Pueribacillus theae: one gene and its partner. The protein of the gene in region 2 binds, or shares a complex with, the protein of the main gene of each other region. Links are inferred from orthologs where the notes say so. Each region holds a gene or a part of one and is shown on either strand. Other genes may lie near its edges.

The links.
Region 1: the proteins of acpP (region 2) and fabF are in contact, whole or in part, in a solved structure (PDB 6OKG), measured with the Escherichia coli proteins. The link is inferred for Pueribacillus theae from one-to-one orthologs.

What each region holds. Positions count from the first base shown.
Region 1 is NZ_QCZG01000006.1:76,330-84,480, reverse strand. Bases 3,597-6,385 are described here. They hold fabF (beta-ketoacyl-ACP synthase II), read left to right. Parts: upstream 3,597-4,264; coding sequence 4,265-5,506; downstream 5,507-6,385. Other genes in these bases: DCC39_RS04650 (YjbA family protein), read left to right, coding at 6,061-6,385; DCC39_RS04655 (hypothetical protein), read left to right, coding at 5,743-5,952; DCC39_RS04665 (beta-ketoacyl-ACP synthase III), read left to right, coding at 3,597-4,225. In the rest of the region: DCC39_RS04675 (2-oxoglutarate dehydrogenase E1 component), read left to right, coding at 1-1,853; odhB (2-oxoglutarate dehydrogenase complex dihydrolipoyllysine-residue succinyltransferase), read left to right, coding at 1,856-3,151; more of DCC39_RS04665, read left to right, coding at 3,290-3,596; more of DCC39_RS04650, read left to right, coding at 6,386-6,807; trpS (tryptophan--tRNA ligase), read right to left, coding at 6,933-7,916. UniProt on the Escherichia coli protein: Involved in the type II fatty acid elongation cycle. Catalyzes the elongation of a wide range of acyl-ACP by the addition of two carbons from malonyl-ACP to an acyl acceptor.
Region 2 is NZ_QCZG01000001.1:165,067-173,302, reverse strand. What follows is about bases 2,174-5,047. They hold acpP (acyl carrier protein), read right to left. Parts: upstream 3,791-5,047; coding sequence 3,557-3,790; downstream 2,174-3,556. Other genes in these bases: fabD (ACP S-malonyltransferase), read right to left, coding at 4,721-5,047; fabG (3-oxoacyl-[acyl-carrier-protein] reductase), read right to left, coding at 3,976-4,716; rnc (ribonuclease III), read right to left, coding at 2,550-3,338; DCC39_RS00870 (DUF1128 domain-containing protein), read left to right, coding at 2,280-2,507; DCC39_RS00875 (MFS transporter), read left to right, coding at 2,174-2,241. Outside these bases: signal recognition particle-docking protein FtsY, read right to left, coding at 1-832; more of DCC39_RS00875, read left to right, coding at 1,015-2,173; more of fabD, read right to left, coding at 5,048-5,665; phosphate acyltransferase PlsX, read right to left, coding at 5,671-6,672; transcription factor FapR, read right to left, coding at 6,679-7,245; ATP-dependent DNA helicase RecG, read right to left, coding at 7,417-8,236. UniProt on the Escherichia coli protein: Carrier of the growing fatty acid chain in fatty acid biosynthesis.

The DNA of each region.
Region 1 (8,151 bases), on a different replicon or contig from region 2:
TTACGAGAGCTGCACAGGAAAATCGAGAATCTGCAGGATACCCTGTTCAAGATGTCAAAAAAGCGCTTGCTGTTTTCGTTCATGGGGATGCAGCTTTTCCTGGTGAAGGTGTTGTACCGGAAACGCTAAACTTAAGCCAACTGCGAGGCTACCAGACAGGCGGTTCCATTCATATTATCGCAAACAACCGAATCGGCTTTACGACACAAAGCTATGATTCAAGGTCGACCCTTTATGCCAGCGACCTTGCGAAAGGCTTTGAAATTCCAATTGTTCATGTGAATGCGGACGATATTGAGGCGTGCATTGCGGCTGTGCGTATGGCGTGCGAATATCGCGAAAAATTCAATAAAGATTTCCTAATTGACTTAATTGGATATAGGCGTCTTGGCCATAACGAAATGGACGATCCGATAGTTACACAACCATTAATGTATCAAAAAGTTAATAAACACCCGACATTACGTAAAATATATGCCGATCAATTGGAAAAAGAAGGGATAATTACATCAGAGAAGTCGAAAGAGATTGTTGAGACCGTTCAAACGAACTTGAAAAAAGCTTATGAAAAAATAAAATCAGAGCTAATGTCTCCTATTTCGCATGATCAAGAGACAAATGCAATGTACGGCATTGAAACAGCTGTTCCAGAAAATAAGTTAAAAGAAATTAACGCCGATCTCTTAAAATATCCTAAAGGCTTCTCCGTTTATCCAAAGTTGGATCGAATTTTAAAACGGCGGGAAAACGCATTTGACGACGGCGGGAAAATTGATTGGGCATTAGCTGAAACGTTTGCTTTTGCTACAATATTGGCGGATGGCACTCCAATCCGCATGACGGGCCAAGATTCTGAACGAGGGACATTTGCACACCGCAATTTTGTTCTGCATGACCCGAATACAGGAAAAACCCATGTCCCTTTGCACGCCATCCCACAAGCAAAAGCGTCATTTGCCATTCATAACAGCCCATTGACCGAAACGGCAGTGCTGGGATTTGAGTATGGCTACGACGTATATGCTCAAGACACGCTTGTCATCTGGGAAGCCCAATTTGGCGATTTTGCGAACGTTGCCCAAGTCATTATCGACCAATTTATTGCCGCAGGCAGAGCAAAATGGGGCGAGAAATCTGAACTCGTACTCCTATTGCCTCATGGTTACGAAGGGCAGGGACCTGAGCACTCAAGCGCAAGGCTTGAAAGATTTTTGCAGCAGGCAGCAGAACATAACTGGACTGTTGTTAACGTGACAACGGCCGCGCAATATTTCCACGTATTGCGGTTACAAGCTGCTAGAATTTCTCATGAGGCATGGAGGCCATTAATTGTCATGGCACCAAAAAGCTTGCTTAGAAACCCGCGTGTTGCGTCGAAGACGGAAGCTTTTACGAAAGGCAAATTTTCTACCATCCTTGAACAGCCTGGACTGGGTGAAAATAAAGAACGCATTGAGCGTATTATTCTTTGCAGCGGTAAAATAGCCGTTGACTTAGAAGCCGAATTAGATTCTTATGAAGATGCGAAAGACTTGCTCCATATTATTCGTGTTGAACAGCTTTATCCTTTCCCGAAAAAGGAGATAAAAGAAATCTTCTCCCGCTACAACAATCTAAAAGAGATTGTTTGGGTGCAAGAAGAACCGAAAAACATGGGATCTTGGATGTATATTGAACCTCGGCTTAGAGGGATTGCTCCGAATGGTGTTCCTGTGAAGTATATCGGACGCCCTGAACGTTCGAGTCCATCAGAAGGCTCGTCCGACATTCACAACATTGAACAAAACAGAATTCTAAGAGAATCTTTAGCAATTCAAAAAGAGAAAATGCAATCCGGTGAAGGGAGTAAGTAATTGTGATTAATATTGTTGTACCAGAATTGGCAGAATCGATTACAGAAGGAACGATTGCAGAATGGTTAAAAAATCCTGGTGAGGCGGTTGAGCAAGGTGAACCAATTGCGGTCTTAGAAACTGACAAAGTGAATATTGAAGTAAATGCAGACAATTCCGGCGTCGTCAAAGAATTGCTGAAAGAAGTGGGCGACACCGTACAAGTAGGGGAAACAATTGCAATAGTCGATGAAAGTGGGGAAGCTGCTTCATCCGGCGCAAAACAAGAAGAACAACCTGAACCTGTTGCGCCAGCAGCGCAAGAGCCGCCTGCTGAGCATAATGAAGTGAAAGAAGCACCTAGCTCGAAATCAGAATCCACTTTCGAGCCTGGACAGCGCAGCATAAACAGCCCAATTGCTTCACCGGCTGCAAGGAGGCAAGCTAGGGAACAAGGCATTGATCTCACTGAAGTGAAAAGCCGGGACCCGCTTGGCAGAGTTCGAGTAGAAGATGTGAAATCTCACGGAACTGAGCCAACACCTGCAAAACCTTCACAGCCTCAACAAACGCCAGCTCCAAGCCGGCCGGCTGCTACCGGACAGACAACAGATAATGCAAGGCCTGTTGAGCGCGTCCGCATGTCACGCCGCCGCCAAACGATTGCAAAAAGGCTTGTTGAAGTCCAGCATACCGCTGCAATGCTTACTACGTTTAACGAAGTAGATATGACAGCAATCTTTGAATTGCGCAACCGCCGCAAAGAGCAGTTTCTTAAACAGCATGATGTGAAACTTGGCTTTATGTCATTCTTTACGAAAGCTGTTGTTGGTGCATTGCGAGCTTTCCCAAGAATCAACGCCGAGATTCAAGGCGATGAAATGCTTCTCAAAAAATACTATGATATTGGCGTTGCTGTTTCGGCTGAGGAAGGCCTTGTTGTACCAGTTGTTCGGGACGCTGATAAACTTACGTTTGCAGAAATCGAGAAAGAAATTGCAGATCTTGCTACAAAAGCCCGCAACAATAAATTGTCATTAAGTGATTTACAAGGTGGAACATTTACAATTACAAATGGCGGCATTTTTGGTTCGCTTATGTCGACTCCGATTCTCAATGCGCCGCAGGTTGGAATCTTAGGGATGCACTCCATCCAAAATCGCCCAATCGCTGTCGGAGACAAGATGGAAATTCGACCAATGATGTATATCGCACTTTCTTACGACCACCGGATTGTTGATGGAAGTGAAGCCGTTCGTTTTCTCGTGAAAGTAAAAGAAATGATTGAAGATCCTGAAACATTATTGTTGGAAGGATAATATGTCTCTATATAGAATGTAGAGAGGTAGCGAGTTAGCTGCCTCTCTTTTTTCCTTGTCAAATAAAAACAAATGAATTAAAATTAGTACCAGATCATAATATTTGATAGTAATTAATAATTACAAAGGAGATTTGCTATGAATGTGGGGATTTTAGGGCTCGGCAGGTATTTGCCTGAACGGATATTAACGAACAAAGATTTGGAAAACATGGTTGACACATCGGATGAGTGGATTCGTACACGGACAGGAATTGAAGAGAGAAGAATTGCAAGTGATGAAGTCAATACTTCTCACATGGCAACTTTTGCTGCTGAAAAAGCAATCAGCGATGCAGGGCTGACTGCTGAAGACATTGATATGATTCTTGTCGCTACTGTGACACCTGATCATGGTTTTCCTTCCGTTGCTTCAATGGTACAGCATAATATTGGCGCGCGCCAAGTGCCTGCAATGGATGTAAGCGCGGCATGTGCCGGTTTTATTTATGCGGTGGTAACAGCAAAGCAATTTGTTGAAACAGGTGTTGCGAAGCATGTTCTTGTTATTGGAGTTGAGAAGCTTTCCAAAATAACAGATTACACCGACCGAAATACTTGTGTGCTATTTGGCGATGCAGCTGGTGCAGCGATTATTGGCCCTGTTAGTGATAGGAAGGGCATCCTTTCTTTTGATTTGGGAACAGATGGGAGAGGGAAGAAGCACCTTTTCCAAGATGGTGATTTTATTTATATGAATGGCCGTGAAGTGTTTAAATTTGCGGTTCGCCAAATGGGAGAATCTTCTTTAAAAGTGATTGAGGACGCCAATCTCACCAAAGATGATATTGATTACTTTATTCCACATCAGGCCAACTTAAGAATTATGGAATCTGCCAGACAGAGACTAGACGTACCATTGGAAAAAATGGCCTATACTGTAAATAAATATGGAAATACGTCTTCTTCCACCATTCCTATCGCACTTTATGAAGCTGTAAAAGAAGGAAAAATAAAAGATGGCGACGTAATAGTAATGGTAGGCTTTGGCGGTGGACTATCTTGGGGAGCGATGGCTCTTCGTTGGGGAAAATAAGCAGTATATAGTTTCGCGAGAAGGAGAGGTATAATGGTAATGGATAAGAATCGAGTTGTTATTACTGGAATAGGGGCCGTAACGCCACTAGGATTAAATGCTGAAACGACTTGGGAAAATGCAATCAATGGCGTGTCTGGCATCGGCAAATTATCAAGAATAGATCCGGATAATTTTCCGGTAAAAGTAGCAGGAGAAGTAAATGATTTTGATCCGACAGCATTTATTGATCGGAAAGAAGCGAGAAAAATGGATCGGTTTACTCAATTTGCAGTTGCTTCCTCTTTAATGGCGGTGAAAGATGCAGAGTTAGAAATTACAGAAGAGAATGCGACAAGAGTAGGTGTCTGGATTGGCTCTGGTATCGGCGGGATGGAAACGTACGAAGAGCAGTTTGAAATTTTTCAAAAAAAAGGTTACCGCCGTGTCAGCCCTTTTTTCGTTCCAATGCTTATTCCTGATATGGCATCAGGGCAAGTATCAATTATTTTAGGTGCGAAAGGGATCAACTCATGTACTGTAACGGCGTGTGCTACTGGAACGAATTCAATCGGCGATGCCTTTAAAGTGATTCAGCGTGGTGATGCGGATGTTATGATTACCGGCGGTGCAGAAGCTCCGATTACTTCTATGGCTTTAGCAGGTTTTAGTTCGGCGAAGGCGCTCTCTTTTAATCCTGATCCTGAAACAGCTTGCAGGCCTTTTGATGCAGACCGTGATGGATTTATTATGGGTGAAGGTGCAGGAATTCTCATCTTGGAGTCACTCGAATCTGCAAAAAAACGGGGAGCAAGAGTTTACGCCGAAATCGTCGGATACGGATCGACTGGGGATGCTTACCACATTACAGCTCCTGCGCCTGAAGGAGAAGGCGGCGTCCGTGCAATGAGGCAGGCACTGCAAGATGCGAATATGAATCCTGAAGAAATTGATTATATCAATGCTCACGGGACGAGCACAGAGTACAATGACAAGTTCGAAACGATCGCGATCAAAACAGTCTTTGGTGACCACGCGTATAAGCTTGCGGTAAGTTCAACAAAATCAATGACTGGCCATCTACTTGGTGCGGGCGGTGCAGCAGAAGCAATCTTTTCAATTAAAGCAATCAAAGAAGGAATTATACCGCCAACGATCAATTATCAAACGCCGGATCCCGACTGTGACCTTGATTATGTCCCCAATGAAGCGAGAGAGAAAGAAATAAAGGCGGTTTTATCAAATTCCCTCGGATTTGGCGGACATAATGCAACCTTAATTTTTAAAGCATATAATGAATAATATGAAACATAACGGTTGAATGCAGCCCGTCTAAAAATAAGGCGGCTGCATTTTTCATTTGTTGATTGGTTGGACAATCTTACCATTTTAACTACTATTTACCACGCCGCAGCCGTTTAATGGCTTTCACAAGAATAATAAGGGAGGTTGTCCCATATGAATGGAATATGAAGGTCGATTGAAAAAGGGAGTGTTCGTTTAACGATGAAAACGAATGCTGTGGAATGGGATAAACAATGATTTTTCGTTTTTTTCTTCTAATGGTCGGATTTGGCCTCTCTGTAATATCTGGTGTAACCCTTATCGCTTACTTAAATATTATTACAACTGGGCATGGCCTTGCGAAATATTTCGAATTTATTTTAACTCAACCGGAACCTTATTTGTTTTCTATTGGAATCGCACTTATAACTGGCAGTATTTACTTTCCATCTGGAAAAGACTAAAAAATGGACAAGAATAGGCTGAAAATGAGAATAAAACAAGATTTTCCTGACTATACTGTTTTTACAACAAACGTTCTTGAGAAACAGTTCTAAAGTGAGGGGTTACAAATGTTGTTTTTAAACGATGTTTGGGTGAATTGGTTTGAAGGAGAAGAAAATGGGTATAATGTGTGCTCTTTTCATGAGTGGAGAAAAGATGACTTTATCGAAGTCATTGATCAGGTGCCTGTTGTAAAGCTTGAACGTCCCTTATTTTTATATATTGAAAATGAGCTTTTAGATATCCCAGATGAATTATTAGAGGAAATCTATAACAAATCGTACGTAAGGAAAAATAGCTACCGTACACAAATTGAATATTGTTTTATCGCGACGGACGGAATGAATGTGCTTGCTGTAAACACGCTTGGTTATAAAATCCCAATCAGAAAAAGCCGCCTCATTCCCCGTCAGGAAAAAGCTGTTATTGAAATGGTAGAAAAAGAAAAAGCAAAAAAATATTTTTTTGAAAAATCAGCATTAAACAAGGAATACCATATTTTATCCCCGAGCCCTGATAGCATGATTGGCCTAACCCGTAAAGAAAGGCAGTTAAAACAACTCCTCTTTATGGCACTTGATCATCTCTATACAACAGGAAATGTAGCGGAAATACGCTATTGGTTGACAGAATGGCAGCCTGAACGCTATATTGAATTTCAATTAATGGACTTTGATGAGGCATGGAACCAGCTTTTTCATGCGCTTGAGCAAGGGTGGAGTGTCAAACATTATAAAATATGTGAAAAATTAATAAAGGGACATTCTTTCTTTGAGAAAATGTGGGAATTGGAAGAAGGGACACAAGTTAATTAAAAAGCTGTTCGCTTAGTGCGAACAGCTTTTTATAGTGAAACGATGATCTATTGATTTAGCACTGAAAAGCTGTATTTACACCAAATGAAATATGTAAAAAGTGAACAAATAGAAAGTACTTGTGTTTACTTTCTTTGAAGTCCCATTGCGCGTTCCGCTTTTCTTAGCATTTTATTCGCGGTTTCGCTCGCTTTTTCTGCCCCGTGGTCAAGAATATCATCGAGTTTTTCGGAATCAATTAATTCGAAATATTTTTCTTGAATCGGTCTTAACGTATTGACAACGACTTCGGCAAGGTCTGTTTTAAATTCGCCATATCCTTTCCCGCTATATTTTTGTTCAATCGATTCAATCGATTCATTTGAGCATAGTGAATAAATCGACAATAAATTCGAGATCCCCGGCTTGTTTTCTTTATCATATTTAATCGAATTGTCTGAGTCCGTTTGCGCGCTTTTTATTTTCTTTATGATTTGTTTTTCTGTATCAAGCATGCTGATAAAACCTTTTATGTTTTCATCAGACTTGCTCATTTTTTTTAATGGATTTTGAAGGGACATGATTCTTGCCCCGACTTTAGGAATTTGAGCCTCGGGTATTTTAAAAATATTGTTGTATCGTTTATTAAACCGTTCTGCAAGATCTCTTGTAAGCTCAATGTGCTGTTTTTGATCTTCGCCGACCGGAACAATGTCCGTACTGTAGAGTAAAATATCTGCGGCCATTAATGGAGGGTATGTCAGCAACCCTGCAGATACTGCTTCTTTTCCTTCAGACTTATCCTTAAATTGCGTCATTCTTTCAAGTTCTCCAATATATGCCACACATTGCAACATCCAGCCTAACTGCGCATGCGCAGGCACTTCGGATTGCACAAAAAGCGTTGAACGATCCGGATCAATTCCAGAAGCAATGTAAAGAGCCGCAAGACTCCGTGTGTTTTCTTTAAGTGTTTTCTTTTCCTGGGGAACGGTGATCGCATGCTGGTTGACGATACAAAAATAACAATCATTTTCTTCTTGCAAACCAACAAAGTGTTTCATCGCACCGAGATAGTTTCCAATGGTTAATGTACCGCTCGGTTGAATCCCTGAAAAAATGGTTTTCATCTTATTTCTTCCTTTCAATTAAAATTGAAATAAAAAAATCTATTCATCCGAATAGGGACGAATAGATCGTGGTGCCACCCTGATTACTCATCATGATGTTCATTAAACCATCAATCATCGAGTCACTCTAGGCTGCGGTAACGTGCAGCTGCCGATTTCATCTACTAAAGAAAGTAACAAATACTACCCGTTCGAAAAAATTGCTCAAAAGCCCATTCAATACTGGTTAACTGCC
Region 2 (8,236 bases):
CAGTCCCGTCAAGCTTTGTTAACGCGATCCCAGTCACATCTGTTGCTTCTCGAAAAATTTTCGCTTGATTCATTGCGTTTTGGCCAGTCGTTGCGTCGAGCACAAGAAGTACTTCATGCGGGGCAGAAGGCACTTCCCTTGCAATCACTTTTTTTACTTTTTCAAGTTCTTTCATTAAGTTCACTTTATTTTGCAATCTTCCAGCTGTATCACAAATCAAAATGTCAGCTTTTTTCGAACGGGCTGATTGAATGGCATCAAAAATAACAGCCGCGGGATCTGAACCTTCTTGATGTTTTATAACATCCACCCCGACCCTTTCACCCCATACTTCCAGCTGTTCAATCGCCCCCGCCCTAAATGTGTCTCCAGCCGCGAGGACAACCGATTTTCCTTCCGTTTTGAATTTATGTGCCAGTTTGCCAATTGTCGTCGTCTTCCCTACGCCATTGACCCCAACTACTAGAATAATTGTCATGCCATCCTTTTGAATATTAAGGTCAGCATCCCCTTCCTCTTTTTCGAGCAGCTCTGCCAATTTTTCGGAAATCACAGTTTTTAATTCTTCCGTATCTTGAATATTTTTAGTTCTCGCCTCATCCTTAAGCATTTCAATCAAATCCATTACTGTGACAACGCCGACGTCTGCGCTAATTAAAATTTCTTCCAATTCTTCGAAAAACTCTTCGTCAACTTTGCGGTAGCGCTTCACAAGATCATTCATTTTACCGGCAAATGAATCTCTTGTTTTTGTTAGCCCTTGTTTAAATTTTTCTGTAACAGTGTCTGTTTGGCGTGTAATTTTATCTTTTAAGTTTTTAAAAAAACTCATTTTAATTCCTCCTCGTTTCTCACCAATTCATTTTTTGAATAGAAAACTCACCTGTATGGATTTTAAGAGCTGCATCTAGTGTTTTATACTATCGTTCCGGCAAGCAATCTTGTAATATGATAGCATAAAGTGCAACGATCATTTAAAATAAATTTAAATTCAATGAAAGCAGAGAATAGAAAATGGCGGTTACTGCACAAAAAACAACAACTAAGCAATTAAATACAGTCTATATTATTTTATTTGCGATTAGTTCCGGGCATTTTTTTAATGATTCAATTCAAGCGGTTGTGCCTGCGATGTTTCCAATTCTGGAAAAATCCTTAAATTTAACGTATGCCCAGATTGGATGGATTGCATTCATGGTGAACATGACTTCTTCGGTTATGCAGCCTGTTTTTGGCTACATTGCCGACAGGCGCCCACTCCCTTTTTTACTTCCGGCCGGCATGTTTATGAGCATGCTTGGATTGATCGGTTTTGGGCTGGCGCCAAATTTTTCCATCATCCTAATTTCCGTTCTTTTTATTGGCTTGGGCTCGGCAATTTTTCATCCTGAAGGTTCAAGAGTTGCATACATGGCTGCTGGAAACAAGAGAGGGCTTGCACAATCCATCTATCAAGTTGGAGGAAACTTTGGCCAATCAATGGCTCCGATCTTTACAGCATTAATTTTTGTTCCATTTGGGCAACGTGGCGTATTGTCCTTCGTTCTAGTCGCCTTCTTTGGAATGGCTATTCTTTCATTTGTTTCAAAGTGGTATAAAAACCAAGCCATGCCCGCCATCAAACAATCAGTTAAAGGAACAGAGAAAAATGGCAAGCGCCCCATCCATAGAAAAATTAAAATCGCAATGCTGTTGCTCGTTTTCATCGTATTTGCCCGCTCATGGTATTCCGCCGGTATCACGAACTTCTACCAATTTTATTTGATTGGAGACTATGGGCTATCGATTAAACAAGCGCAAATCTATATTTTTATTTTTATGATTGCCGGTGTGATCGGAACCTTTTCCGGCGGTCCGCTTGCCGATCGATTCGGCAAAAGAAATATTATCTTGCTCTCTCTTATCGGGGCTGCGCCAATCGCATTTATTCTGCCGCACGTTTCGCTTATTTTTGTTGCACCACTCGTATTCTTAATCGGTTTCATTATCACGTCCAGCTTTAGTGTATCGGTTGTCTACGCACAAGAACTCTTGCCTAAAAAAGTTGGAATGGCATCAGGCTTGACTGTCGGCCTCGCTTTCGGGATGGGGGCGATAGGTGCTGTTTTTTTTGGAACGTTAGCTGACTTGACAAGCATGAAATTCGTTATGATTTTTGTTAGCTTACTTCCATTATTGGGATTTCTCAGTTTGTTCCTGCCAAGTGATGAAAAAGTTAGGGAATTATCAGTTGAAGCATGATAGAATAATACGTAAAAACATTGGGAGAGGGTGTGAACATGGATTTATCTGTAAAAAATAGAGACAACATGGAATACATGATTAACGGAATTGTACAGAAACTGCAGGTTGTGAACACTTCAGCCATTAAAGCCGAAGATTACGACATTGACAATTATGAAGAATTGCGGGATCTATATTCTCTTGTCAACAGGAAAAATCAATTTAGCGTCAGCGAAATTGAGGCGATCGTTTCTGAATTAGGAGCACTCCGTAATAACGTATAATTGCGTGTTCTATAATTGTTTCATCTGCAAAAAACAATCCTTCTACCAGGATTGTTTTTTTTGCAAGATGATAAGTGCTTTTTGTGCGGCTTCTTGTTCGGCTTCTTTTTTTGACTTTCCTGTTCCTTCTCCAATCACTTTTCCTTCGATCAAAACGGCTGATATAAATTCGCGGTTATGAGCCGGGCCTTTCTCCTCTGTAATCTCATACTCAACCGTTCCAAGCCCTTTGCTTTGCACCATTTCCTGCAGTTGGCTTTTATAATCCATCGTATGCGAAAAAGCACCTTGGCTAACTTTTGGAAACACGTGGTTCTCCAAAAAGTGAACAACAACATCCAAGCCTTGATCCAAAAATAAAGCTCCAATAAAGGCTTCAAAAACATCGGCTAAAAGCGCAGGACGTTGTCTTCCACCCGTCAGTTCCTCACCTTTGCCAAGTAAAATAAAGTTGTGAAAAGACAGTTCATTCGCAAACTGAAAAAGGGATGGTTCACAAACGATTGCTGCACGCAGTTTTGTTAAATCTCCTTCACTCATATGGGGATAGGCGTTATACAAAAACTTGGATACTGTCAGTTCAAGTACTGCGTCACCGAGAAACTCAAGCCTTTCATTGTCTTCATAAGGCTTTTTGCGATGCTCATTCACATAAGATGAATGGGTAAATGCTTGAATGATCAAATGTTCGTTATTAAAATTTATGCCTATTGACTCTTGAAGCAATGCAAACTTCTCTTTTTGCTCCGGAGTCAACACATAATGGGATGAATGAATTGGTTTGGTCCGCTTTTCATTTTTAGAGGCGCTTTGCTTGCTACGCTTGTTCATATCTTCCTCCAGAAAAATTCAATTAAGAATAAACGTCCCGTATAGGTACGTGTTCAAAAGGTACTGAATCAGGCGCAAGCAAATCGAGAAACGGGGTAAAAAACCGGCGGAGTGTACGTTTTCTGGTACATAAGCAAGGTTTTTTAGACCGTAACGAAGAGATGCGCCGCGGATTTTCTGTACCTTTTTGAACAACATTTATAAACGGGACGAGACTGTTATTGGTTGTTATTTATATAGTCTACAACATCGCCAACAGTTGTAATTTTTTCAGCGTCTTCATCTGAAATTTCCATATCAAATTCATCTTCAAGTTCCATCACCAATTCAACAACATCAAGTGAATCGGCACCTAAATCGTCTTTAAAAGAAGCTTCAGGAATTACTTTTGATTCTTCAACACCTAATCGATCGACAATAATTTTTGTTACACGTTCCATTACATCAGCCATGCTCTCACCTCCCCTCAAGTCATTATAGGCAAAATACAGCCAAAGTAAAACCCCAATAAAAGGACGAGTTTAAACAGAAAAGACGAGACTTTCATCAGCTAGGGCTTACGAACGGTTGCACCGGGATAAACAAACTATTTATTAGCGTTCAAAAAGGTAGACTTTCCTGAACTTTTTAACATCTTTTACATAACCATCCCGCCATCGACATGCAACGTCTGGCCAGTCATATAGCCGCTTTCTTCCGAAGCCAGGAACGCAACGAAACTTGCTATGTCCTCTGGCCGGCCGAGTTTTGACAACGGAATTTGCTTCAGCATTTCCTCTTTTAAAGCATCATCAAGTTGATCGGTCATCTCTGTTTCGATAAAGCCGGGTGCAATCGCGTTTGCCGTAATATTTCTCGAAGCTAATTCTTTTGCGGTTGTTTTTGTCAACCCGATCACACCTGCTTTTGCAGCGACATAATTGGCTTGTCCGGGGTTGCCGGAGACGCCAACGATGGAAGTAATATTGATAATTCTGCCGAACCGCTGCTTCATCATTTGCCGGGTTACTGCTTTTGTACAGTTAAAGACGCCTTTTAAATTCGTATTAATAACGTCATCCCATTCATCCTCTTTCATACGCATAATTAAATTGTCACGCGTAATCCCGGCATTGTTCACGAGAATATCAAGAGAACCGAACCTGGTTATCGCTTCTTTCACCATCCTTTGGACATCTTCCATATCCGCAACATTCGCTTGGATGGCGAAAGCTTCGCCGCCCTTTTGGATAATTTCATTCACAACTTCGGCCGCTTTATCTTCACGACCAGCAAAATTAACGGCTACTTTTGCTCCTTGTTCAGCCAATTTCAATGCGATGGCTCGCCCGATTCCCCGCGATGCGCCCGTCACGAGAGCGGCTTTGTTTTTTAACATCGCTCTACTCGTCCCCTTTCAATGAATCTAACGCTTTTAACAAACTGTCTTTGTCACCAATCGCCATCGTTTTTACGCTTCGATCGATTTTTCTTACCAAACCCGAAAGCACATTGCCGGGGCCAATTTCTACAAATGTATCAACCCCTAATTCAAGAAGCCTTCTTACTGTATCCTCCCAAAGGACAGGAGAGTAAATTTGTTCAATTAATTTCGCCTTAATGTCACTTGCTTCTGTCATCTCTTTAGCCGTGACATTGGCAATGACAGGTATCTCTGCATCTTGGATGCTGATTTCATCCAAAATCGGCTTCATTTTCTCCGCTGCCGGCTTCATTAAATTAGAATGAAAAGGCCCGCTTACTTCGAGTGGGATCACTCTCCTCGCTCCTTGCTCTTTTGCAACTTTGGATGCTTTTTCAACACCTGCCGCGGTTCCTGAAATGGCGATTTGGCCTGGACAGTTCAAATTCGCAAGCTGTACGAGATCCCCTCCTTCTGTTACCTCTTCAGTCACTTGTGTGAGCTTTTCCCTATCCATACCGAGAACGGCAGCCATAGCCCCTTGGCCGGCCGGCACTGCTTCCTCCATGAAAAGGCCGCGCTGACGCACAGCGTAAACGGCATCACTAAAGCTCACGGCCCCGGCCGCTACAAGTGCTGAATATTCTCCAAGGCTATGTCCTGCTGCATAATCGGCTTTTATTCCGTATTCTTTTAAAACTTCTAAGACTGCAATGCTTGTCGTTAACAGTGCTGGTTGTGTGTTTTCAGTCATTTTAAGCTTTTCCATCGGCCCATTAAAAATAATTTCCGATAATTCCAACTGCAGCCGCTCGTCGGCTAAATCAAAACGTTCTTTCGCAACTTTAAACTCTTCAGCCAACTGTTTCCCCATTCCGACAGTTTGTGATCCTTGGCCTGGAAATATAAATGCTGTCTTCCCCAAAACATTCACTCCATTTCTGCAAAATTCAAATCTTTAATGATTTCTTTGATTTGTCGCAAAACATCTTTTTCAACAATCTCGTTCGTTTGTCTAATGGCGTTAAGGATGGCGTTGGCATTAGAGGAACCATGCGCTTTAATAATCGGCGCCTGAAGGCCAAATAATGCGGCGCCACCATATTCGGAGTAATCCGCTTTCTTTTTAATGCCTGCTAAACGGGGCTTGAGCATCGCTGCAGCTACTTTTGCCCAGAAAGAACTCGTTAATTCGCTTTTCAAAAGCGACAATAAACTGCTTGCGGTTCCTTCAGCCGTTTTTAAAACAAGGTTGCCTGAAAACCCATCCGCAACGACGACATCAGCAATCCCTTCAAGCAGATCCCTAGATTCTATATTGCCTATAAAGTTCATTGGCGCTTTTTTTAACAAATGGAATGCTTGTTTTGTTAATTCATTTCCCTTGCCTTCTTCTGTTCCTACGTTCAGAAGGCCTACCCGGGGGGAGGGTATTTTGCGGACTCGTTCCGCATAGATTGAACCCATAATCGCGTAATGCAAAAGATGCATTGGTTTTGCATCCATATTCGCCCCGGCATCGAGAAGAAGAAAGCCCTTTCCATCCATTGTTGGCAATGTAGGCGCAAGAGCAGGGCGATCAATTCCGGACAATCGCCCAACTTTAAAAAGCCCTGCGGCCATTAACGCGCCTGTGTTTCCTGCTGAAATGCAAGCGTCAGCCTTTCCTTCTTTTACTGCAGTTGCCGCAAGAACCATCGACGCATTTTTTTTTCTTCTGACAGCCTTGACGGGTTCATCATCAGGTTCGATTATTTCTTCTGTATGTATAATTGAAATCCTTTCGCTTTTCGGTAAATTAGGCGTAATTTTTTTTTCATTGCCGACTAAAATAAATTCGATATGCGGAAAAACTTCAAGGGCAGCCATCACGCCGGCGATTGGCGCTTCAGGTGCATTGTCTCCCCCCATTACATCGATGGCTATTTTCAAAAACGTTCATCCTTCCTTTACTTGGTCTTTACGGAACATCATAAACTCACCGGAAAAAACAAGCTCTTGCTCTACATAACTTCGTACCTCAACAACCGTACGAGATTTATTTTTTTTAATCACTTTTGCTTTTGCGACAACTCTTTCCCCTTCTTTTACTTGCCGCTTGAAACGAATATTTGCGCTGGCTGTTAATGCTAGCTCATCATCAATAACAGCTACAGCTAAAGAATTCGCCTGCGCAAATAAGTGATGCCCTCTGGCAATTTTTGTTCGTGAAAAAACATGCTCCCTTTTAATTTCGAGAATAGAAATGGCGCTTTCATCAAGCTGAAGATCAATGACCTCCCCGATCACTTCGTCTAATGGGAGGGATTTTACTTTGTCAAGATGTTGGACAGCTACATTTTTAATCCGTTCGCGCAATTCCGGGATTGATAGTTCGAGGCGATCGAGTCGTATCGTCTGAATGCTGACTTGGAATTTTTCCGCCAATTCCTCATCTGTTATAAAAGGGGTTTCGGCAATTGTTTTTTTTAGTAGCCGCTGCCTGTCTTTTTTACTTCGTTTCATCGATTATTCCCACCTAATTTAAGCGAAAAATAAAAAGTATAAATTGGTTGTTCGCAAATTTGCACAAATCCAACTTCTCACTTCTAACCTCCAAAGATAGATGTGTTAGCATCTATCTTATGACTAGGTACTAATAGCAATATATAATAAATAATCTGTTTTATCAATAAGCTAATCCAATTTTTCTCCTTTGATAAACTCTTCATTTGAAAGGTAGTGACGAAGTTTTTCAAAAGCAGGCTCTGTCCAAAAGCTTTCGGATTCGATGAATTGTTTTGCATCATCTCGGGCAACTTCCAATGCCCTGTAGTCATGAACCAAATCAGCGACTTTAAATTGCGGGATGCCGCTTTGTTTTTGTCCAAAAAAATCGCCGGGGCCACGAATTTTCAAGTCTTTTTCCGACAATAAAAAACCGTCATTCGTTTCAGTCATCACTCTCATTCGTTCTTTGCCTTCTTCGCTTTTCGGATTGGCGATTAATATGCAATACGATTGGGAACTGCCTCGCCCAACGCGTCCCCGGAGTTGGTGAAGCTGTGCTAAACCGAAACGCTCAGCATCGTAAATAATCATTAAGGAAGCATTTGGAACATTCACCCCGACTTCAACGACTGTTGTAGAGACAAGGATTTGAATATTATTTTCGCTGAATTGCCGCATCACCGTTTCTTTTTCCTCGTTTGTTAATCGGCCATGCATCAGGCCTACCTTAAAATCCGGAAAGTGATGGACAATCTCTTCATGAACATCAATGACATTTTGAACATCCAATTTATCCGATTCCTCAATTAACGGGCAAATGACATAGGCTTGCCTGCCGGCTGCAATTTCTTTATTCAAAAATCCATAGACCCGTTCTAACATGCTATCCTTTACCCAATAGGTTTCAATTGGCTTCCTGCCTGCGGGCAATTCTGTTATCGCTGAAATATCCATGTCCCCAAAAGCGGTGATGGCAAGGGTTCTTGGAATCGGTGTCGCTGTCATG